Prosthecodimorpha staleyi: one gene and its partner. The protein of the gene in region 1 interacts with the protein of each later gene in a pairwise test. Links are inferred from orthologs where the notes say so. Each region holds a gene or a part of one and is shown on either strand. Other genes may lie near its edges.

Region 1 (11,105 bases):
GAGGTGAATGAGAAGCACCACGAAGGCCACGACCGCAAGGCCGCGCCCGATCCGCCGGCCCCAGACCTCGACGCGGTCTTCGGCGGGTGCGTCGGATCCGGCGAAATGGCCCTTCAGCCGATCCGCCGCCGCCCCGATGGCGCTCTCACCGACGGTCTCAGTTTCACGTGAGACACGCTTCAGGGCCGCCTCGGCCTCGCGTCGGCGCCTGGCTTCCTCTTGTTGGCGATGATCCATCGGCCTCCCCTTCGCGTCCGAGCCAGCCGGCTCCCGCGGGATATCCCGCCCCACCCTGCCCGATCGTCCGGTGAGATCAAGGGGGCCTCGGAGCCGATGCGACGACCCTGTCGCTCCGCCCAGGCCATGGCGCCCTGGCCGACGCCGGCCCGCGGCGCCGATAGACGCCGGGCCGGATCAGCCGTTCTTCAGCCGCCGGCAGACTTCGTCGAGCTGCTCGAGCGAGCGATACTTGATCTTCAGCGAGCCCGTGCCGTTGTCCTTGTGGTCGATCGCCACCGGCACGCCGAGCAGATCCGTCAGGGTCTTTTCCAGCATCAGGGTGTCAGGATCCTTGCCCGGCTTCAGGCCCTTCTGCTCGGGAGCCTCGGGCAGCTTGGGCGACTGGGCGAGTGCCTCGGCGTCGCGCACGGTCAGGCCCTTGGCGACGATCCGATCGGCCAGCCCGGCCGGGTCTTCGGCGCTCACCAGCGCGCGCGCATGACCGGCGGTGAGACGCCCCTCGCGCAGGTGATCCTTGACCGATTCCGGCAGCTTCAGGAGCCGCAGGGTGTTGGCGACATGGCTGCGGCTCTTGCCGATCACCTGGCCGAGATCCTGCTGCGTATAGCCGAATTCGGCGATCAGCTGCTCGTAGCCGAAGGCCTCCTCAATGGCATTCAGGTCGGCGCGTTGGACGTTCTCGATGATGGCGAGTTCGAGCGCCTCCTTGTCGGTGACGTCCTGAACGATCACCGGCACTTCGTGCAGGCCGGCCTTCTGCGCCGCCCGCCAGCGCCGCTCGCCGGCGATGATCTCGAAGGCATTGGCCTGCGCCTTGACCGGGCGCACCAGGATCGGCTGGACGATACCCTTCTCCCGGACCGAGACGGCGAGATCGGCCAGTTCGGCCTCGGCGAAGGAACGGCGCGGGTTGCGCGGGTTGGGGCGCACGAACTCGATCGGCACTCGCCGCGAACCGCTGCGCTCGACCGGCGCCGCATCCGGCTCCGCGATGTCGCCCAACAGGGCCGCGAGGCCACGCCCGAGCCGCCGCTTTTCTTCCGCCATGGTCCGTCTCCGCAGCCCGGTTCGAATTCCGCCGTCAGGCCGCTTCGGCGCGCAGGCGCCGTTCGCGCTGGATGATCTCGGAGGCCAGCCGCAGATAGGCCTGGCTGCCGGTGCATTTGAGGTCGTAGAGCAGCGCCGGCTTGCCGTAGGACGGCGCCTCGGAGACGCGCACATTGCGCGGGATCACCGTCTCGTAGACCGTCTCGCCCATATGCTGGCGCACGTCGGCGACGACCTGGCCGGAGAGATTGTTGCGCGCATCGAACATGGTCAGCACGATGCCGTGGATGGTCAGCTCCGGATTGAGCGAGGTCTTGACCTGCTCGACCGTGCTCAAGAGCTGCGACAGGCCTTCCAGCGCGAAGAACTCGCACTGCAGCGGCACCAGCACCGAATGCGAGGCCGACATGGCGTTGATGGTCAGAAGGTTCAGCGAGGGCGGGCAATCGACCAGCACGTAGCTGAACTGCGGCACGGCCTCGACCGAGGCCGCGTAGCGGGCGATGGCCTCGCGCAGGCGGAAGGCGCGGTTGGACGAGGCGGCGATTTCCAGCTCGACGCCGAGCAGGTCGAGCGTCGAGGGCGCCACCCAGAGCCGCGGCACGGCCGTCTCGACGACCACGTCGCCAAGCCCGGCCTCCCCGACCAGCACGTCATAGGTCGAGCGCTTGCGGCTGCGCCGGTCGATGCCGAGACCGGTCGACGCGTTGCCCTGCGGATCGAGATCGACGATCAGCACATTCTCGCCGATCGCCGCCAGGGCGGTGCCGAGATTGATCGCGGTCGTCGTCTTGCCGACGCCGCCCTTCTGGTTGGCGAGCGCGAGGACGCGGGGAGATTTCGTCAACATGGTCATCGGCCAGCTCCCGAGAGAGGCTTCGGCGACATCCCGCTGATCAGGATGAGTCGTCCCGCCGGATCGATCCGACTGGGCCGTTCTACCACGTCCAGATCCCAAGATTGAGTAGCGTCGGCCAGCTCGGACGCAAAATCTTGTCCCTTGTGGAAAAGCGCACGCACGCCGGGCCGCATCAGCGGGTGGACCATCCGGCACAGATCGACGAGCGGGGCGAGCGCCCGGGCGGAGAGCCCTTCCACGGCCCCGGCGAGGCTCGGCAGGACCGTTTCGATGCGGTCGGCATGAACGGTCGCGGGCGCGCCGGTCTCCCGCGCCACGGTGCGCAGGAAGGCCGCCTTGCCCTTGTTGCTCTCGACCAGATGAACGACTGCCCCCGGCCGCCCCGCCAGACAGATCGCCGTGACGAGGCCCGGGAAGCCGGCGCCCGAGCCGATATCGGCCCAGCGCAGCACGTCGGGCAGCGTCGCATGGACCTGCAGCGAATCCGCCACGTGGCGGGACCAGACCTTCGGCAGGGTCGCCGGGGCGACCAGGTTCTGGCTCTTCTGCCATTTCGTCAGCAGGGCGACGTAGACCGCCAGCCGCTCGCGTGTTTCACGGGAAACAGGCATCACGGCGTCCAGCGCCGCATCCGTCTCCGGCAGGGTCGGGCTCATTTCGCGTCCGAATCGGTTGGCTTGGGAGGCAAGTCTACGCCGCCGACCCGGCCGCCGCAGCCTTGCGGACATGCGCCAGGATGAGGGTCAGGGCTGCGGGCGTGACGCCCTCGATGCGGGCCGCCCGGGCGAGCGTGGTCGGCCGGGCCTCGACCAGCCGCTGCCGGCATTCGTTGGAGAGCCCGGCGAGCCCCTCATAGGCAAAGCCGTCCGGGATGACGACCGCCTCGTCGCGGCGCAGGGCCTCAATATCGGCGCGCTGGCGATCGAGATAGACCGCATAGGCGGCATCGATTTCGAGCTGTTCGGCGATGGCCGGCGCGATCGTGCCAAATTCCGGCCAGACCGCGGCGAGCCGCGCCACGGTCACGTCCGGATAGGCCAGCAGATCGAAGGCGCTGCGCCGGACGCCGTCCTGGTTGACCGCGATGCCGTGCCGGGCCGCTTCCGATGGGGTCAGCGTCAGGGCGCGGGCCAGGCCGCGCGCCGCATCGAGCGCCGCGAGCCGGTCCCTGAACCGCGCGGCCCGCTCCGTGCCGACCAGCCCCCAGGCGAGGCCGGCGGGCGTCAGCCTCTGGTCGGCATTGTCGGCCCGGAGCGTCAGCCGGTATTCGGCGCGCGAGGTGAACATGCGGTAGGGCTCGGTGATGCCGCGCGTGACCAGATCATCGATCATCACGCCGAGATAGCCCTCGTCTCGACCGATGGTCCGCCCCTGCCCACCCCCGGCGACGAGCGCCGCATTGAGGCCGGCCAGCAGGCCCTGCGCGCCGGCCTCCTCGTAGCCGGTCGTGCCGTTGATCTGGCCCGCCAGGAACAGGCCGGGCATGCGCCTGGTCTCCAGCGTCGGCCGCAGCTCGCGCGGATCGACATGGTCATACTCGATCGCATAGCCCGGACGCACCATCACGACCCGCTCCAGGCCCGGGATGGTCTTCAGCAGCGCCGCCTGCGCGTCCTCGGGCAGCGAGGTCGAGATGCCGTTCGGATAGACGGTCGGGTCATCGAGACCCTCGGGCTCCAGGAAGATCTGGTGCCCCTCGCGGTCGCCGAAGCGCACGATCTTGTCCTCGATCGAGGGACAGTAGCGCGGACCCCGTCCCTGGATCTGGCCGCCATAGAGCGCCGAACGCGACAGGTTGGCCCGGATCACCGCATGGGTCTCCGGCGTGGTCCGGGTGATGCCGCACTCGACCTGTGCATTGGGCAGGTGATCGGTCAGCATCGAGAAGGGTTCGGGCGTCGCGTCGCCGGGCTGCATTTCGACCGCCGACCAGTCGATGGTGCGTCCGTCGAGCCGCGCCGGCGTGCCGGTCTTGAGCCGCCCGAGGGTGAAGCCGATCCGTTCGAAGGCCCCTGACAGGCCGAGCGCCGGCGCCTCGTCGACCCGGCCGGCCGGGATGCGCCGGTCGCCGATATGGATCATCCCGCGCAGGAAGGTGCCGGTGGTGACGACCACCGCCCCGCAGCCGATCAGCCGGCCATCGGCCAGACGGACTCCGGCCAGCCGTTCCGACGTTATCACCAGATCGTCGGCCTCGCCCTCGACCACGGTCAGATTTGCGGTCGCCCGCACGGCTTCCTGAACCGCAGCGGCATAGAGCTTGCGGTCGGCCTGCGCCCGGGGGCCGCGCACGGCCGGGCCCTTGCGCCGGTTGAGGACCCGGAACTGGATGCCGCCAAGGTCGGCCGCACGACCCATGACGCCGTCGAGCGCATCGATCTCGCGCACCAGATGGCCCTTGCCGAGACCGCCGATGGCCGGATTGCACGACATGGCGCCGACCGTGGCAAAGCGATGCGTGACCAGGATGGTGGCGGCCCCCATGCGCGCGGCCGCGGTCGCCGCCTCGACGCCGGCATGGCCGCCGCCGATCACTACCACATCGCAGGTCAGGTCGCTGGTCATCGGTTCATCCATCGGAAACGGTCGGGGGACAGGGGCAACGCCAAGCCACGCGCAAGCAGCCGGCCGCAAGACCCGGTCGCCGCGTCGGTCGCGAAGCCAGGAGGATCGGCGCGTCCGCGCGGCCCTCCCATAGCGGATCCGCGACGCGGGTTGAAGTGTCACGATCATATCGGATCCGATTCGGATCCGAATCGAGTGTTTCACGTGAAACGTTCGTTTCGGATCGGGAATGATCACTTGCCGATGCAAAACTGACCGAAGATCACGTCGAGCAGATCCTCGACGCCGACCCGCCCGGTGATCCGTCCGATCGCGTCGCCGGCCGCGCGCAGATCCTCGGCGCGCAGTTCCAAGGGCAGGTCGCTGCGTTGCACGGCCAGGCGCAGGGCCGCCGCCGCCGTGGTCAGGGCCTCGCGATGTCGAACCCGTGTGATCAGCGGATCCTCGCCGGACCCGAGCGCCACGCCGGCCCGCGCGGCGATCTCGGAGCGCAGTCGGTCGAGCCCCTGCCCGGTCGCCGCCGAGACCGGCAGGTCCAGACCGACAGTCGCCGCCCGGTCCTGCGGCCGTCCGGGAACCAGATCGCATTTGGTCTGCAGCACCAGGAGCGGCACGCCGGAGGCCGGGCGTTCCGGCGCGGCGGGCGCATCCGCCGGCGACAGCCACAGCACCAGATCCGCTGCCCCGGCCCGTTCGCGCGCGCGCCGGATACCCTCCTGCTCGACCCGGCCCGGCGCATCGCGCAGCCCCGCCGAATCGACCAGGATCACCGGCAGGCCGTCGAGATCGAGCCGGACCTCGATCAGGTCCCGGGTCGTGCCCGGCTCCTCGGTGACGATCGCCGCCTCGCGACCGGCGAGCGCGTTGAGCAGGCTCGACTTGCCGGCATTGGGTGGCCCGGTCAGCACCACTTCGTAGCCGCGCCGGAGTCGCTCGCCCCGACCGGCGTCCGCCAACGCGCCTTCGATCTCGCCGAGCAGGATCGTCGCCTCGGACCAGGCCGCATCGCTGACCGAACCCGGTACGTCGTCCTCGTCGGGAAAATCGAGCTCGGCTTCGATCAGTGCCCGGATCGTGACGATGCGGGTCCGCCAGGCCTCCGCCTGCCGCGACAGCATCCCGCCCGCCTGCCGGATCGCTTGCCGCCGCTGCGCCTCCGTCTCGGCCGCGACCAGATCGGCGAGCCCCTCCGCCTCGGCCAGATCGATCCGTCCGGCCAGGAAGGCCCGCCGGGTGAACTCGCCCGGTTCAGCGGCGCGCAACCGCGGCAGATCGCGCAGACGGGCCAACAGCGCGGCAACCACGGCCGGCCCGCCATGGACCTGGAACTCGGCCATGTCCTCGCCGGTGAAACTCGCCGGGCCCGGCAGCCAGATGACCACGCCGCGGTCGATCACCGATCCATCCTCGGCGCGCAACGTACTCAGCCCGGCGCGACGCGGTTGGGGCAATCGACCGACCACCGCCATGACGGCGGCACCGCTATCCGATCCGCTCAGACGAACGACTGCGACCCCGCTCGGCAGGGCACCGCTCGACAGCGCAAAAATGGTCTGGTCTCGACGGCTCACGGATGCCTGCTCCTTGGCAGAAAGAGGGTCTTCAGGACGCAAGGGCCGCCGCCGTGATGACCCGTCCTCTGGCCGACATCAAGACGGATCGCCTCGGACGATCCGCCATCGCTATGTCCACTGCCGACCGCAATCGACACCGAGCAGCCGAACGCCTGTGCGATCCGCCACTGACTGACCGTCGATCCCGGCCTTTTGCAGCCGACCCGTCGCAGCTGCGGGTCCCGGCCGCCGTCTTCGTGGGCCCGTTCGGCGACCTTCTGGCAGCAGCCTTCGAGGTCGCCTTCGTTGCCGAGACATTTCCCCCGGCCGAGACCGGCCGGCGAACCGGGGTGGCGGCCTGGATGTCCCTGTTCCGTCCCAGATTTGCAGAGTTCGTCTGCAAGGAGCCGCGAGGCTTCACCACACATGAAAACGCCGCCTCGGACGGGCCAGGCGGCGTTCTGGTCGATTGGGACACGCCGTGCGGGAACGCGCCCTGTCCCATGGTTAGCTCGAACTTCGAGCCCGGAACGGTGAAACCGTCAGGTGTTCATCGAGTCGAAGAAGTCCGCATTGGTCTTGGTCTGACGCAACTTGTCGAGCAGGAACTCGATCGCATCGACGGTGCCCATCGGGGTCAGGATGCGCCGGAGCACGTAGGTCTTCTTGAGCACGTCGGCCGGAACCAGCAGTTCCTCCTTGCGCGTGCCGGAGCGCGTGATGTCCATCGACGGGAAGGTGCGCTTGTCGGCGACCTTGCGATCGAGGATCAGTTCCGAATTGCCGGTGCCCTTGAACTCTTCGAAGATCACTTCGTCCATGCGGCTGCCGGTATCGATCAGCGCGGTCGCGATGATGGTCAGCGAGCCGCCCTCCTCGATGTTGCGCGCCGCGCCGAAGAAGCGCTTCGGACGCTGCAGCGCGTTGGCATCGACACCGCCGGTCAGCACCTTGCCGGAGGACGGCACGACGGTGTTGTAGGCGCGGCCGAGGCGGGTGATCGAATCCAGCAGGATGACCACGTCGCGGCCATGCTCGACCAGGCGCTTGGCCTTCTCGATGACCATCTCGGCGACCTGCACATGCCGCACGGCCGGTTCGTCGAAGGTCGAGGACACCACCTCGCCCTTCACGGTGCGCTGCATGTCGGTCACTTCCTCGGGCCGCTCGTCGATCAGCAGCACGATCAGGTAACAGTCCGGATGGTTGGTGGTGATCGACCGGGCGATGTTCTGCAGCAGCACCGTCTTGCCGGTGCGCGGCGGGGCGACGATCAGCGCGCGCTGGCCCTTGCCGAGCGGGGCGACGATGTCGATCACACGCGACGACATGTCCTTGCCGACCGGCTCGTCCATCTCCATCCGGAAGCGCTCGTCGGGATAGAGCGGCGTCAGATTGTCGAAATGGACCTTGTGGCGGGCCTTGTCGGGATCCTCGAAATTGATCGAGTTGACCTTCAGCAGTGCGAAATAGCGCTCGCCTTCCTTCGGGCTGCGGATATGGCCCTCGACCGTGTCGCCGGTGCGCAGCGAGAAGCGGCGGATCTGCGACGGTGAAACATAGATGTCGTCGGGACCCGGCAGGTAGTTCGCATCAGGCGACCGTAGAAAGCCGAAGCCATCCAGCAGGACTTCGACGACGCCTTCGCCGATGATCTCGACTTCCTGGGCGGCCAGTTGCTTCAGGATTGCGAACATCAGCTCCTGCTTGCGCATGGTGCTGGCGTTTTCGACTTCGAGCTCCTCGGCAAAGGCAAGAAGCTCGGTCGGCGACTTCGATTTAAGATCCTGAAGCTTCAACTGCTGCATCGGCGGGAGTCTTTCGGGGGCGGTGAGCATTGCGACCGATCGTTTCGGAAAGCAGGTCCGCTCGTCTGACGTTCCGGTCGGTTATGGGCGGACGCGGAAGCGGGACGAGTACGCGGATGCGGACGGGAAAAGGCGGGCGGGGCGATATCCGGTCGATGGACGACCCGATCGGATGATGATCCTGAGGGGTCCGCCGGGGCGGCGCAAGGCGCGCCACGCTCCGTCCGCGTGGGCTGGGCGGAGAGAATTTAGTCCGGCGCGAGGATTCGAACAAGCCCCCCACGCCGAGGAAAAGCATCCGGCCGGATCCGGACCCCGCCCGGCCGTCGAAACGGGTCCTGCGGCTCAGGATCGGGTGGTCAGAACGGCTTGACGATGACCAGGACGACGATGCCGATCATCAGGAGCGCCGGCACCTCGTTGAGAACACGCCAGGTCCGTTCGCTGTAGCGGTTGCGGTCCTCCGCGAAGGCCCTGACCGAGGCCGAGAGATGGCCATGCACGCCCGAGAGCACCAGCACGAGGGCGAGCTTGCCGTGCAGCCAGCCGCCGTGGAAGCCGAACACCGACCAGGCCATCCACAGCCCGGTCACCCAGGCGATGATCATGGCCGGATTGAGGATGATGCGCAGCAGGCGCTGCTCCATGCCCTTCAGCAGGACCGATTCCGGCGAGCCGACCGCGACGCTGCAATGGTTCACGAACAGGCGCGGCAGATAGAGCATGCCGGCCATCCACGAGATGATCGCAACCACATGCAGCGACTTGATCCACAGATAGGCCTGCCCCGGCGTCGTGGCGATCACGGCGGCGAGGATCGCGACGGTCACCGCGATGGCGATGGCGGCGCGGACGGCCGGCGAAGCGGCGCGTGGCCGATAGGCGGAGTTCATCGGCTCACCTCTGCGCCGCCCGGACGCGTTCGACCAGCCGACCGACCATGGCCGGATCGGCGTCCGGCGTGATGCCATGGCCGAGATTGAAGATCAACCGCCCGCCGCCGAGCGTCTCCAGAATCCGATCGACGCCCTCGTCGAGTGTCCTGCCGCCCATGATGACCCTGAGCGGATCGAGATTGCCCTGTACGGCGATGCGCGGCTGCAGCATGTCGCGGGCGTAGCCGAGCGGCACGGTCCAATCCAGCCCGACCGCGTTGACGCCGGTCCGCGCGGCGAAATCGGGCAGCGCCGCCGCAGCCCCCTTCGGGAAACCGATCACCCTGGCACCCGGCACGCGGGCACGCAGGCCGGCGACGATGCGCCGGGTCGGCTCGACCACCCAGCGATCGAACTCGGCCTCGTCGAGCACCCCGGCCCAGGTGTCGAAGATCTGGACGGCATCGGCGCCGCTGGCCATCTGCCGGGCCAGATAGGCAATCGAGGCTTCGACCAGGATGTCGATCAGGCGGGCGAAGCCGTCTGGATCGCTCAACGCGGCACGGCGGGCGGGCGCCTGGTCGGGCGTGCCGCGTCCGGCGATCATGTAGGTGGCGACCGTCCAGGGTGCCCCGCAGAAGCCGAGCAGGGTCGTCTCGCCGGGTAGGCCGGCGCGAATGCGCTCGACCGCCTCGAAGACCGGTGCCAGATGGTCGAGCACCCGGCTCGGATCGAGCCGGCCGACCTCGGCGAGATCGAGCGGATCGAGCCGCGGCCCCTCGCCTTCCACGAAGCGCACGGGCTGACCCAGCGCATCCGGGATGACCAGGATGTCGGAGAACAGGATCGCCGCATCGAAGCCGTAGCGCCGGATCGGCTGCAGGGTCACCTCGGTCGCCATCTTCGGGGAATAGCAGAGGTCCAGGAACCCGCCGGCTTCGGCCCGAGTCGCCCGGTACTCGGGCAGATACCGGCCCGCCTGCCGCATCACCCAGATCGGCGGGGGGAAGACGGTCTCGCCGTCGAGCACCCGTATCAGCTTGCGCTCTTTCCGGCTCGCGTCCTGATCCACAGCCTTCCCCTTCTACCCTTCGATTCACGAAGTGATTGTTTTGACTCTTTGATCCTGAATTACCGGGATCGGCGGTCCTCCACAATGACTCACGTGAAACGCCACAGGGCGTTGCCGAGGGGTGCTGCGGCGCGGTAGATTTATCCACGGCTCCGGCGTTAACCATTCGTTTACCGCGGTAAACAAGGCATTAACGACCGTCAGCGGAGACAGCCCGCTGTGGATAGGGAGTCCATGACCGTCTCGGTTCGGGCCCCTTGCCCAACGATCGGGAAAAGCCGGCTTCGCACTCTCTCCGGCGAAGGTCCCTGTTGATCGTTTTTGCCCGAGGGGTATGACTGGCCGGTCGACACGCGATCCGGCCGGGTTTTCCACGGATCGGCCGAAGGCTGGGGAAAACTCCGTGCAGAAGGTGACCAACTATTTCCATCTCCATCTGGTTTCGGATTCCACCGGCGAGACCCTGATCACCGTCGCCCGGGCGGCCGCCGCCCAATACGATTCCATCGAGGCGATCGAGCATGTCCATCCGCTTGTGCGCAACGACCGCCAGCTCGACCGCGCCCTGATCGAGATCGAGGCCTCGCCGGGCATCGTCCTTTATACGCTGGTCAATGCCGAACTGGCTCAGCGGCTGGAGCGCTTCTGTCGCGATCAGGGTGCGCCCTGCGTGTCGGTCCTGTCGCCGGTCCATGATGTGTTCCGGACCTATCTGAACGTCGCCCAGACCTACAAGGCCGGTGCCCAGCACGAGCTCGACGCCTCCTATTTCCGACGCATCGACGCGCTCAACTTCACCCTGGTCCATGACGACGGGCAGCTGGCCGAGGATGCCGACGACGCCGATGTCGTCGTGATCGGCGTTTCGCGCACCTCCAAGACGCCAACTTCGATCTACCTGGCCAATCGCGGCGTGAAGGTGGCCAACATCCCCTTCGTCCCCGGGGTTCCGATCCCGGAATCGGTCTTCGCCGCGACGCGGCCGCTGATCGTCGGTCTGGTGGCGAGCCCCGAGCGGATCGCCCAGATCCGCGAGAACCGGGTCCTCTCGCTCGGAAGCCGGGCCTTCGACACCAGCTATGTCGA
Region 2 (10,986 bases), on another replicon or contig:
CCACCACCGGCAGGCCATGGGCCATGCCGGCAACCTGTCCTATCCTGCCGCATCCGCCAGCATTCCGGCGGTCGGCCGGCGTGCCGGAGCGATACCGGTCCGAAACCGCCGCCGGTCCAGCCGCATCGAAGCGTGATCTCCGGCCCGCATCGCACGCGAACCCTCTCCGCGCGGCCGCCAGGACCGCGATCGTCGAAGCAGGGATGCCTGCAAGGCCGGACATGACGCCCGATCGCGGGAGCGGCCGATCGGCGGGGCGAACAACGTCCTTAAGTTCACTGGCCGGACCATGACCGAGGTTTTCGGCAAGAGTACGGCCGGTCCCGGCCACGCATTCGCCATGAAGAAGGCCGGTCCAGGACCCGCCGGCCCCGCCCGCAACGGCGCCGACGACTTCCGACAACTCAATCACGACTCCGGCGTCCATCGGCATTGCGCCGGGCGCCCGGCCTGCCGGTCGAAATCCAGGACCCGGAATCGATTCGGATTCCGGTATCGTCCGAAACCGGAGCTGACCCCGTTCGGCCACGATGCGACGGCTTCGCAACCCCGCCATGCCGGCGCCCGCCCGGCCGGCCTGCGGTGAATCCACGCCCATCCGATCCCCCTCGGCACGGCCGCTCTGCGACGCCTCGTGCCAACCGGTCTTCCGACTGCCGCACCCCGGTCGTCTCGTGCCGCCGATCCGCCTCCCCGTCGCTTCCGCCTCGTTTCGAGCCGGATGGACGGCGGGGAATGCCTTCGGCCGGCTTCGGCCACCGGATAGAACGCCCGCGCCATACGGAATTTCCATCAGGCACGCTCGTGGCGCTTTGTGTCCGAATAGCGGCATTTGCAGGCGTCGACACTAGCCGGCAAGTCATTGAAAAACGGTGTTGCAGGCCAGTCACAAAGACGGCGGCGACGCTCTGTCCACCAAGCCGGAAGGGCAATCGCGACACCACTGCCTGCGGACGTTGCGAAGCGGCACCCCAATGCCGCAACAGTTTTTATTGCGAATGAGTTGCAAATGCATTAGCCTCTTCCTCCATCGCATCATGCCGAACCTCGCCGCCCCGCGAAGGCCGACATCCGGAAAAGAGAGACAGCATGGCCTGGAGAGAAGAGCGCGGAACGCCGTCGCTGATCGAGGTGCATGGCACCATCGCGGTCCCGAATACGGGCTCGAACCTCCGGAAGGCCGTCGCCTTCGTCGGACCGGGCTATCTGGTCGCCGTCGGCTACATGGATCCGGGCAACTGGGCGACCTCGATCGCCGGCGGATCGAAGTTCGGCTATGCGCTGCTGACGGTGGCGCTTCTCTCCAACATCATGGCCATCGTGCTGCAGTCCCTCTGCGCGCGTCTCGCCGTCGGCACCGGACGCGATCTTGCGCAGGCCTGCCGCGACGCCTATCCGCGCTGGCTGAGCGGCCCGCTCTGGCTGCTCGCCGAACTCGCCATCTGCGCCACGGACCTGGCCGAGGTGATCGGCACCGCGATCGGCCTCAATCTGCTGTTCGGCATCCCGCTCGAGATCGGCGTGGTGCTGACGGCGCTCGACGTGTTCCTGATCCTCTATCTGCAGGTGCTCGGCTTCCGTTGGGTGGAAGCCTTCATCATTGCCCTGCTGGGGATCATCGCGGCCTGCTTTGCGGTACAGATCGCCATGGTGCAGCCCAACCTCGGCGACATCATTCGCGGCTTCGCGCCGACGACGCGCATCGTGACCGATCCGGACATGCTCTATCTGGCGCTCGGCATCATCGGTGCGACCGTGATGCCGCACAATCTCTATCTTCATTCCGGCATCGTTGGCACGCGCAAGTTCGGCGATGGCCTGGCCGAGAAGCGGCAGGCACTGCGCTACATCACGATCGATTCCACCGTCGCGCTGATGTTCGCACTGACCATCAATGCATCGATCCTGATCCTGGCCGCCGGCTCCTTCCACGCCACCGGCCGCAGCGAGGTCGCCGAACTCGGCGACGCGCATTCGCTGCTGGCGCCGCTCCTCGGCAGCAGCATGGCACCGACGCTGTTCGCCATCGCCCTCCTCTGCTGCGGCCTCAACTCGACGGTCACGGCAACGCTGGCCGGCCAGATCGTGATGGAAGGCTTCCTGCGCATCCAGCTGCCGCAATGGCTGCGCCGCCTGGTCACACGGTCGCTCGCCATTCTGCCGGCGGCCGGCGTCACGATCGCCTATGGCGAGGCCGGGACGGGCAAGCTCCTGATCCTCAGTCAGGTGATCCTCAGCCTGCAGCTTCCCTTCGCGGTCGTGCCACTGGTCCTGTTCACCGCCGACCGGGCCAAGATGGGTGCGCTGGTCGCCCCCCGGTGGCTGTCGGTGTCCGCCGGGGTGATCGCCGCGGTGATCATCGCCCTGAACATCAAGCTGATCATCGACTTCGTCTTCGGCTGACTTGGCCTGCGGGCTTGGTGATATCCTCGCCCGGAGAGATTCGGGGAAGGATCGGCGCCCGTGGCGGCCCTGCTGCAGGACCCTTTGAAGCAGATCGAGGCCGAGCGGGCCTATGCGGCGACGAGCGTCTTCACGCTCGCCGCATGGGGTTTCGTGGCCGTGATGGCCGTGCTGACGGGGTTCGCCGCCTGGCAATATGCGCCGCAGCGCCCGGCCACGGCCAGCCGCCAGGACGGGCCCGAGAATACCGGCACGATCGGCACACCGGTCAACCCGCAGTTCCATGGTCGCACGCGGCCGAGTGCGGGCGGCGGCGGAGACCCGATCGCGCTGGCCGGCGAAGTCGAAATGCTGCGCCAGGAGGTGCTCGATCTGCGCCGTCTGGTCGGCAGGGCCGACCAGAAGTTCGATCTCCTCAGCCAGCGCGTCACTCTGCTCGAGGACCAGGCGACCATTCTGACCGCCGGCCTGACCTCCGTCGCCCGCCGGCCAGTCCCCGACGCCGCCAGGGCGCCGGAGGGTGCCGCCGCGGCGCCGGCGACCTCAGACATCCGGCCCGACCCTTCCAGGCCGCCGGCGCCGGGACGCCATCCGGCCTCGGACCCGGGTCTGACGCGTGTCGATCCTCGACCCGGCGACATCAAGCCGGGCGAGTTCCGCCCGTCGCTCCCGGCAGGCCCGTCAGCCGCGACCTTGCCCGCCAGCGGTGGCCCGCCGGCGTCCGGCAATGGCGCCTCGACGGCCGCGCCGACGCCGGTGCCGGCCCTGCCGCCCGCCCCGCAGGGCCAGGGCGGTGCCCCGCAGGCAGCTCTTCCGGCGCCCGCCGCGCCATCCGCATCCGCCGCGCCGGGGCGGATCACCGCCAATCCCTCCATCACGATCGGCGTTCGGTCGGACCAGGCACCCGATCCCGGCGGCCGTGCGCCGGAGACCACCGGCACCGTCCCGACGGTCGCCCCCGGACGCGGCGATTACGGCGTCGATCTCGGCGGGTACCGGTCGCTGGTCCAGTTGCGCAAGGCCTGGCTCGACATCGACGCCCGCCTGCCGAAGCTGACCAAGGGCTACCACCCCTTGGCCCAGGCGCGCGAGACCGGCGACGGGATCGAGGTGCGGCTGGTCGGCGGCCCGTTCCCGTCCCCGGCCGAGGCGCTCAAATATTGCATCGCCGCCAAGGGCGCCGGCCTCGCCTGCACGCCGGCGAGCTATGTCGGCCAGCCACCCGGCAAATAGTCCGGTCCGCCTGTCGAGGCCGGCGTCGCCGGCCCGCAGCCCGGCCGCCCCGGACCGCCCAGGTCCCGGGGTGCCAAACCGTGCGCGGCTGTCCGTCGGCACCTGTTCAACCCGGCCGACGGTCCCGACCGTCGGCGCGGCATGGCTGGCCTCCGTCAATCTGCAAGAGGAAGCAGCCTTGCATGTTCTGGACGAAGACCCCGGGCTGCCGTTATAATGGCACCGCATCGTGGCGCGTTGGTTCGCCTGACCGTTCCCTTGCCTGCGATGCCGGTGGTTCGACAAAAATCACGACCAGCAATCATCATAACATAAGGTCGAAACAACAATGGCAGACCGCGCACAAAACCTTCAGGATACGTTCCTCAATTACGTTCGCAAGAACAAGACACCGGTCACGATCTTTTTGGTGAATGGCGTCAAGCTCCAGGGAGTCGTCACCTGGTTCGACAACTTCTGCGTTCTCCTGCGTCGGGACGGGCATTCGCAGCTCGTCTACAAGCACGCCATCTCGACGGTGATGCCGGGCGCGCCGCTGCAACTTTTCGAACCTGACGAAGCCGGCGGACGGGTGAACGATTGACGCGCAAGCGCGCCGGCGGCGGTAGCGGTAGCAGCCCCGGCGACGACGCCAACCGGACGGGGATCGGGCCGCAGGCCGGCCAAGCCCCCGTCCCGCCCGACGGAAGCGCCTCCGACAGCGACATCTCCGATACCGACCCGATCGAATCGACCGGCCGCCGCAGCGCGGGCCGGACTGCGCAGTCGCGGCTGGCCGAAGCCGTGCGCGCGATCGTGGTCGTCCCGGTCCGCACCGACATCCGCGAACGCGCCGAACCGTCCGAGACCGGCGAGACGCCGCGCCCTCAGCGCTCCGTGGCGGCGCGCCGGGAGGAGGCCGTCGGCCTGGCGGCGGCGATCGACCTCGACGTGGTCGAAAGCGTGGTCGTGCGGCTCGCCCAGCCGCGCCCGGCGACGCTGATCGGCCAGGGCAAGGTCGATGAGATCAAGGCCTCGGTCGAGGCCAACGGCGTCGGCTTGGTGATCGTCGACCATCCGCTCTCGCCGATCCAGCAGCGCAACCTGGAAAAGGCCTGGAACGCCAAGGTGCTCGACCGCACCGGCCTGATCCTGGAAATCTTCGGCGAGCGGGCCCGCACGCGCGAGGGCCGGCTGCAGGTCGAACTGGCACATCTGAACTACCAGAAGAGTCGCCTGGTGCGTTCCTGGACCCATCTGGAGCGCCAGCGCGGCGGCTTCGGCTTCCTCGGCGGCCCCGGCGAAACCCAGATCGAGGCCGACCGGCGCGTCATCACCGAGCGCATCGCCAAGCTCGAAAAGGAGCTGGAAGGCGTCACCCGCACGCGCGCGCTGCATCGCAAGACGCGCAAGAAGGTGCCGCATCCGGTCGTCGCGCTGGTCGGCTACACCAATGCCGGCAAGTCGACCCTGTTCAATCGGCTGACCGATGCCGGCGTCTTCGCCAAGGACCTGCTCTTCGCCACCCTTGATCCGACCTTGCGCCGGGTCCGCCTGCCCCATGGCGGCGAGATGATCCTCTCCGACACGGTCGGCTTCGTATCCGATCTGCCGACCCACCTGGTCGCCGCCTTCCGGGCGACGCTGGAGGAGGTGATCGAGGCCGACCTGATCCTGCATGTGCGCGACATCGCCCATGAGGATACCCTCGCCCAGGCGCGCGACGTCGAGGACGTGCTTCGGCAGCTCGGCGTCGATCCGCGCGATCCGCAGCGCATGATCGAGGTCCTGAACAAGATCGATCTGCTCGAACCGGACTACCGCGACAAGCTGGTCGCCGACGGGCAGCGCGCCCAGACGGACGGGCTCGTGACCGTGCCGGCCTCGGCGGCGACCGGTGAGGGTCTCGACCGGTTGCTCGGCCTGATCGAGGAACGGCTCAACCGCGACCGCTCCAGCTTCCGGCTCAGCGTTCCGCCGACCGAAGGCGAGTTGCTCGCCTGGCTGCACCGCTCGACCGAGGTGCTCGCTCGCAAGGACGGCGCCGAGGCGGTGACGCTCCTGATCCGTGTTCCCGACAAGGCGCTCGACCTGTTTCGGTCGCGCGCGGGCCGCTACATCACCGCCGCCGGCGCCAAGGCCTGATCGGGGTCGGCGTGCGGACCTGGAATGGGACCGGGAGGCGGGCACCCCCGCTGCCGGCCCGGTCGCAGCGCCGCGCCTCTATCTCGGTTGCTCTCCGTCTCAGCCGCGCCCGCGATAGGAGGCGACGCCCTGGTCGGGGATCCAGACCGCCTTGGGCGGCTCGCCGGTCTGCCAGAAGACGTCGATCGGGATGCCGCCCCGCGGATACCAATAGCCGCCGATGCGCAGCCAATGCGGATCGAGCAGGTCAGCGAGACGCCGGCCGATCGCCACCGTGCAATCCTCGTGGAAGGCGCCGTGGTTGCGGAAGCTGGTCATGTAGAGCTTCAGGCTCTTCGATTCGACCAGCCAGTCCTTCGGCACATAGTCGATCACCAGATGGGCGAAATCCGGCTGGCCGGTGACCGGACACAGCGAGGTGAATTCCGGCACCGTGAAGCGGGCCAGATAGAGCGTGTCGGCCTGCGGGTTCGGTACGCGGTCGAGCCGGGCCTCCTCGGGGCTCTTCGGATAGATCGTCTCGTGGCCGAGTTGCAGCAAAGAAGCATCGAAGGCGGTCATGGCGGCATCCGGGGTGGGGCGGTATCCGCGCGAGGCGGAATGTCTGGTCAGGCGAGATAGGCCCGCCGCAGGCCGGCCGTCAAATCGCCGGGTCGGGAAAAGCCCGAATCCGGGTCCCGCGCGCCTTCATCGCAGCCCCGGGTCTTGCCCTTGCCGGTACGATCGCTAAAACGGCGGCCGAGGCCGAACCGGAGAGAGCCCGCCATGACCGCCATCATCGACATCGTCGCCCGCCAGATCCTCGACAGCCGCGGCAACCCGACGGTGGAAGTGGATGTCCGCCTCGAGGACGGTTCGCTCGGCCGCGCGGCGGTCCCCTCCGGCGCCTCGACCGGGGCGCATGAGGCGGTCGAACTGCGCGACGGCGAGAAGTCGGTCTATCTCGGCAAGGGCGTGATCCGCGCCGTCAACGCGGTCAATACCGAGATCGCCGATGCCATCGGCGGCATGGACGCCGAGAACCAGGTCGAGATCGACGAGATCATGATCTCGCTCGACGGCACGCCGAACAAGAAGCGGCTCGGCGCCAACGCCATTCTGGGCGTCTCGCTGGCCGTCGCCAAGGCCGCCGCAGCGGCCGCCGGACTGCCGCTCTACCGCTATGTCGGCGGTCCGAACGCCCGCCTGCTGCCGGTGCCGATGATGAACATCGTCAATGGCGGTGTGCATGCCGACAACCCGATCGACTTCCAGGAATTCATGATCATGCCGGCCGGCGCGCCGAGCTTCTCGGAAGGCCTGCGCATGGGCGCGGAGATATTCCATACGCTCAAGAAGGCGTTGAAGGATGCCGGTCTGAACACCAATGTCGGCGACGAGGGCGGCTTCGCCCCGAACCTCGCCTCGGCCACCGCCGCGCTCGACTTCTGCATGATGGCCATCGAGAAGGCCGGCTACCGCGCCGGCGAGGATGTCTATCTGGCGCTCGACTGCGCCTCGACCGAATTCTTCAAGAACGGCGCCTATCACTACGAGGGCGAAGGCGTGGTCCGCTCGCCCGAGGAGCAGGCCGCCTATCTGGCCAAGCTTGCCGCCGACTACCCGATCATCTCGATCGAGGACGGCATGGCCGAGGATGACTGGCATGGCTGGAAGCTGGTCACCGACCGGATCGGCGCCAAGGTCCAGTTGGTCGGCGACGACCTGTTCGTGACCAACTCCGCCCGCCTGCGCGATGGCATCACCCAGGGCGTCGCCAACTCGATCCTGGTCAAGGTCAACCAGATCGGCACGCTGACCGAGACGCTCGACGCGGTCGAGACCGCCCACAAGGCGCACTACACCGCCGTCATGTCGCACCGCTCGGGCGAGACCGAGGATTCGACCATCGCCGATCTCGCGGTCGCGACCAATTGCGGGCAGATCAAGACCGGCTCGCTCGCCCGCTCCGACCGGCTGGCCAAGTACAACCAGCTCCTCCGCATCGAGGAGCATCTCGGCAGCGCCGCCCGCTATGCCGGCCGGTCGGTCCTCAAGGCCTGACCATCCGGCCCCGGCGCAATCCGCCCGCCCCAGCCAACGGGACACCCCGCATGCGTATCGCCCATCCGGGCTCGGCCGGCAGCCTGAGCGACGGCGAGTTGAAACAGATCGCAAGCGGCATGGCCTGGCTGGAGTGGGTGCTCGGACGCAAGAAGGAGCGGGCGCGCTATCTGCGCGAACGGCTGGATGTCGAACGGATCCTGGTCGGCTATGCCGGCGACGAACCGGTGTCGATCCTCACCTACCGCATGGACGGCCGCGGGCCGGTCCGATTCGACCGGCAGGGTCTCGTCGCGCTGAACGGCTGGTTCGCCGGAACGTTGCGCTACGCCGCCGTGATGGCGATCGGAAGCCTGCGCCGGAGCGACGAACTCTATGTGGAGAGCTTCCGGACGCGACCGACCCACCGCGGCAGCGGCCTCGGATCCGCCCTGATCGCTTTGGCGGAGACGGAAGCCCGCGCCGCCGGAAAGCGGGTCATCCGGCTCCATGTCGACCACGAGAACGAGACCGGCCTGCGCTTCTATCGGCAGCGCGGCTACCGGATCACCCGGACCTTCAGCCTGCCGCTGGTCGGCCGCTACTTCAACCACGGCAAGGTCCACACCATGGTCAAGACCCTGGACTGACGCCAGAGCGCTTTCCATCGCCCCAGCACTTGCCATCGCCCCGGCGCAACCGACGCCCTCGCCCGGCCTCAGCCGACCGGGGCGGCCTCTGCATGGTCGTGGAAGCGGGCGCGCAAGGTCGCGGCGATCGAGCCGGGCTTGCCGTTGCCGACGGTCGCCTCGTCGATGCGGACCACCGGCATCACCAGCTGCGTCGCCGCGGTCACGAAGGCCTCGCGGGCACGCTTGGCCTCCTCCACCGTGAAGGCGCGCTCCTCGACCCTGAGCCCCTCGGCTGCCGCGGTCTCCATGACCACCGCCCGGGTGATGCCGCGCAGGATGCCATGGTCGGCCGGCCGCGTGACCAGGACGCCGTCGCCGGTCACGATCCAGGCATTGGTCGAGGCGCCCTCGGTGACGAAACCGTCCGCATCGACGAACCAGGCCTCGCGCGCGCCGGCCTCGCGGGCAGCCTGCTTGGCGAGAACGTTCGGCAGCAGGCCGACGGTCTTGATGTCGACGCGCTCCCAGCGATTGTCGGGCAGCGTGATGATCGCGATGCCGTCCTCCGCCACGGCTGCGCCGAGGGCCGGGTCCAGCGGCTTGACGGTGACCACCAGGGCCGGCCGGACGGGCCGGGTCGGGAAGGCATGGTCGCGCGGGGCGACGCCGCGGGTGACCTGCAGATAGACGTAGCCATTGCGGACGCGGTTGCGCCGGATCACCTGGCGCAGAACCATGCCGAGCGCCGCCCGGCCCATCGGCATCGCGATGCGGAGTTCGCCGAGCGAATATTCCAGCCGGGCCAGGTGCCGGGTCTCGTCGATCAGGTCGCCCTTGCGGATCTCGCAGACCTCATAGACGCCGTCGGCGAACTGGTAGCCGCGGTCCTCGACATTGACCGAGGCGTCGGTCATCGGGAGATAGCGGCCGTTGACATAGGCGATGCGGGCCATGGGGGCTCCGAAGGATCAGTTGACGCCGAGCGACTTGAGCTTGCGATGCAGCGCGGAACGCTCCATGCCGACGAATTCAGCGGTGCGCGAGATGTTGCCGCCGAAGCGGTTGATCTGTGCGACCAGATATTCCCGCTCGAAGATCTCGCGGGCATCCCTGAGCGGCAGCGACATCAGATGTTCGCCGCCGGTGGAATTGGGCAGGGCCGGCAGCATGGCGCCGATCTCGGAAGGCAGCAGATCCGCGGTGATCACCGCATCCGCATCGCCGCGGGTCAGGATCATCAGTCGTTCGACGTTGTTGCGCAACTGGCGGATATTGCCGGGCCAGTCATGCGCCTGCAGCACCGCCATGGCATCCTCGCCGATCTTGCGGCTCGGCAACCCGCTGGTGCGCGAGATCGCCTCCATGAAATGGTGCACCAGGCTCGGAATGTCGTCGCGCCGTTCGGCCAGCGCCGGCACGCGCAGCGGCACCACGGCGAGGCGATGGAACAGATCCTCGCGGAAATGCCCCTCCTGGATCTCGCGCGGCAGATCGCGCCCGGTCGACGAGATGATGCGCACGTCGACCTGCACCTTGGTGGCGCCGCCGACCCGGGTGAAGGATTGCTCGACCAGGACCCGCAGGATCTTGTTCTGCGTCTCGCGCGGCATGTCGGCGACTTCGTCCAGATAGAGCGTTCCGCCATGCGCCTCCTCGAGCGCGCCGACCTTGCGCGGGCGCCCCTCGATCGGCTCGGTGCCGAAGAGTTCGGTCTCCATGTTTTCCGGCGTGATCGCCGCCGCATTAAGGACCACGAAGGGGCCGTTGACGCGCAGTGAATTGCGGTGCAGCAGCCGGGCGACCAATTCCTTGCCGGCCCCCGACGGGCCGGAGATCATGATCCGGCTGTTGGTCGGCGCGACGCGCTCGATCTGCTGGCGCAACTGGTTCATGATCGTCGACGCTCCGACCAGATCCTCCGTTTCGCCAGAGCGCTCGCGCAGTTCCTTCACCTCGCGCCTGAGCTTCGAGGCCTCCAGCGCCCGCTCGGCGATCAGGACCAGCCGATCGGCCTTGAACGGCTTCTCGATATAGTCGTAGGCGCCGCGCTTGATCGCCGAGACGGCGGTCTCGATATTGCCGTGGCCGGAGATGACCACCACCGGCAAGTCCGGATGCTGCTCCTTGATGATGTCGAGCAGCGCCAGCCCGTCCAGCTTCGAGCCCATCAGCCAGATGTCGAGAAAGATCAGCGACGGACGTCGCTTCTCGATGGCCGCGAGGCATTCGTCGCTGTTGCCGGCCGTCCGCGTACCGTGCCCCTCATCCTCCAGGATGCCGGCCACCAGTTCGCGGATGTCGTTTTCGTCGTCGACGATCAGGATGTCAGATGCCATGAGCCCGTTCTTCTGCTTGTCGTCCCCTCGGATGCCTCATGCGACGGGCACGGACGCCGATTTGGCGGTCCCCGTTCCGTCGCCGCCGGCTTCCACGGGCACCCCCTGCGCGCCCGCCTCCGCCGCCGGCAGGATCAGACGCATCATGGCGCCCTGCCCGCCGGTCGCCACGGCGGGCGCATCGAGCAGTTCGATGCGTCCGCCATGCTCTTCCAGGATTTTTCTGACAATCGCGA

The links.
Region 2: the proteins of rho (region 1) and hfq interact in binary tests that used the Escherichia coli proteins (3 or more experiments, as listed by UniProt). The link is inferred for Prosthecodimorpha staleyi from one-to-one orthologs.

Annotation. Positions count from the first base shown.
Region 1 is NZ_JAHHZF010000007.1:180,810-191,914, reverse strand. What follows is about bases 5,940-8,913. They hold rho (transcription termination factor Rho), read right to left. Parts: upstream 8,073-8,913; coding sequence 6,807-8,072; downstream 5,940-6,806. Other genes in these bases: hemJ (protoporphyrinogen oxidase HemJ), read right to left, coding at 8,432-8,913; mnmE (tRNA uridine-5-carboxymethylaminomethyl(34) synthesis GTPase MnmE), read right to left, coding at 5,940-6,282. In the rest of the region: KL771_RS15465 (hypothetical protein), read right to left, coding at 1-237; KL771_RS15460 (ParB/RepB/Spo0J family partition protein), read right to left, coding at 415-1,287; KL771_RS15455 (ParA family protein), read right to left, coding at 1,322-2,143; 16S rRNA (guanine(527)-N(7))-methyltransferase RsmG, read right to left, coding at 2,140-2,802; tRNA uridine-5-carboxymethylaminomethyl(34) synthesis enzyme MnmG, read right to left, coding at 2,837-4,711; more of mnmE, read right to left, coding at 4,945-5,939; more of hemJ, read right to left, coding at 8,914-8,965; hemE (uroporphyrinogen decarboxylase), read right to left, coding at 8,970-10,019; KL771_RS15420 (pyruvate, water dikinase regulatory protein), read left to right, coding at 10,423-11,105. UniProt on the Escherichia coli protein: Facilitates transcription termination by a mechanism that involves Rho binding to the nascent RNA, activation of Rho's RNA-dependent ATPase activity, and release of the mRNA from the DNA template.
Region 2 is NZ_JAHHZF010000014.1:96,597-107,582, reverse strand. What follows is about bases 2,737-5,591. They hold hfq (RNA chaperone Hfq), read left to right. Parts: upstream 2,737-3,964; coding sequence 3,965-4,219; downstream 4,220-5,591. Other genes in these bases: hflX (GTPase HflX), read left to right, coding at 4,408-5,591; KL771_RS24385 (hypothetical protein), read left to right, coding at 2,737-3,636. Outside these bases: KL771_RS24390 (Nramp family divalent metal transporter), read left to right, coding at 1,090-2,403; more of KL771_RS24385, read left to right, coding at 2,464-2,736; more of hflX, read left to right, coding at 5,592-5,760; queF (preQ(1) synthase), read right to left, coding at 5,860-6,321; KL771_RS24365 (hypothetical protein), read right to left, coding at 6,369-6,545; eno (phosphopyruvate hydratase), read left to right, coding at 6,526-7,803; KL771_RS24355 (GNAT family N-acetyltransferase), read left to right, coding at 7,854-8,432; KL771_RS24350 (D-amino-acid transaminase), read right to left, coding at 8,501-9,367; nitrogen assimilation response regulator NtrX, read right to left, coding at 9,383-10,750; KL771_RS24340 (sensor histidine kinase NtrY-like), read right to left, coding at 10,787-10,986. UniProt on the Escherichia coli protein: RNA chaperone that binds small regulatory RNA (sRNAs) and mRNAs to facilitate mRNA translational regulation in response to envelope stress, environmental stress and changes in metabolite concentrations.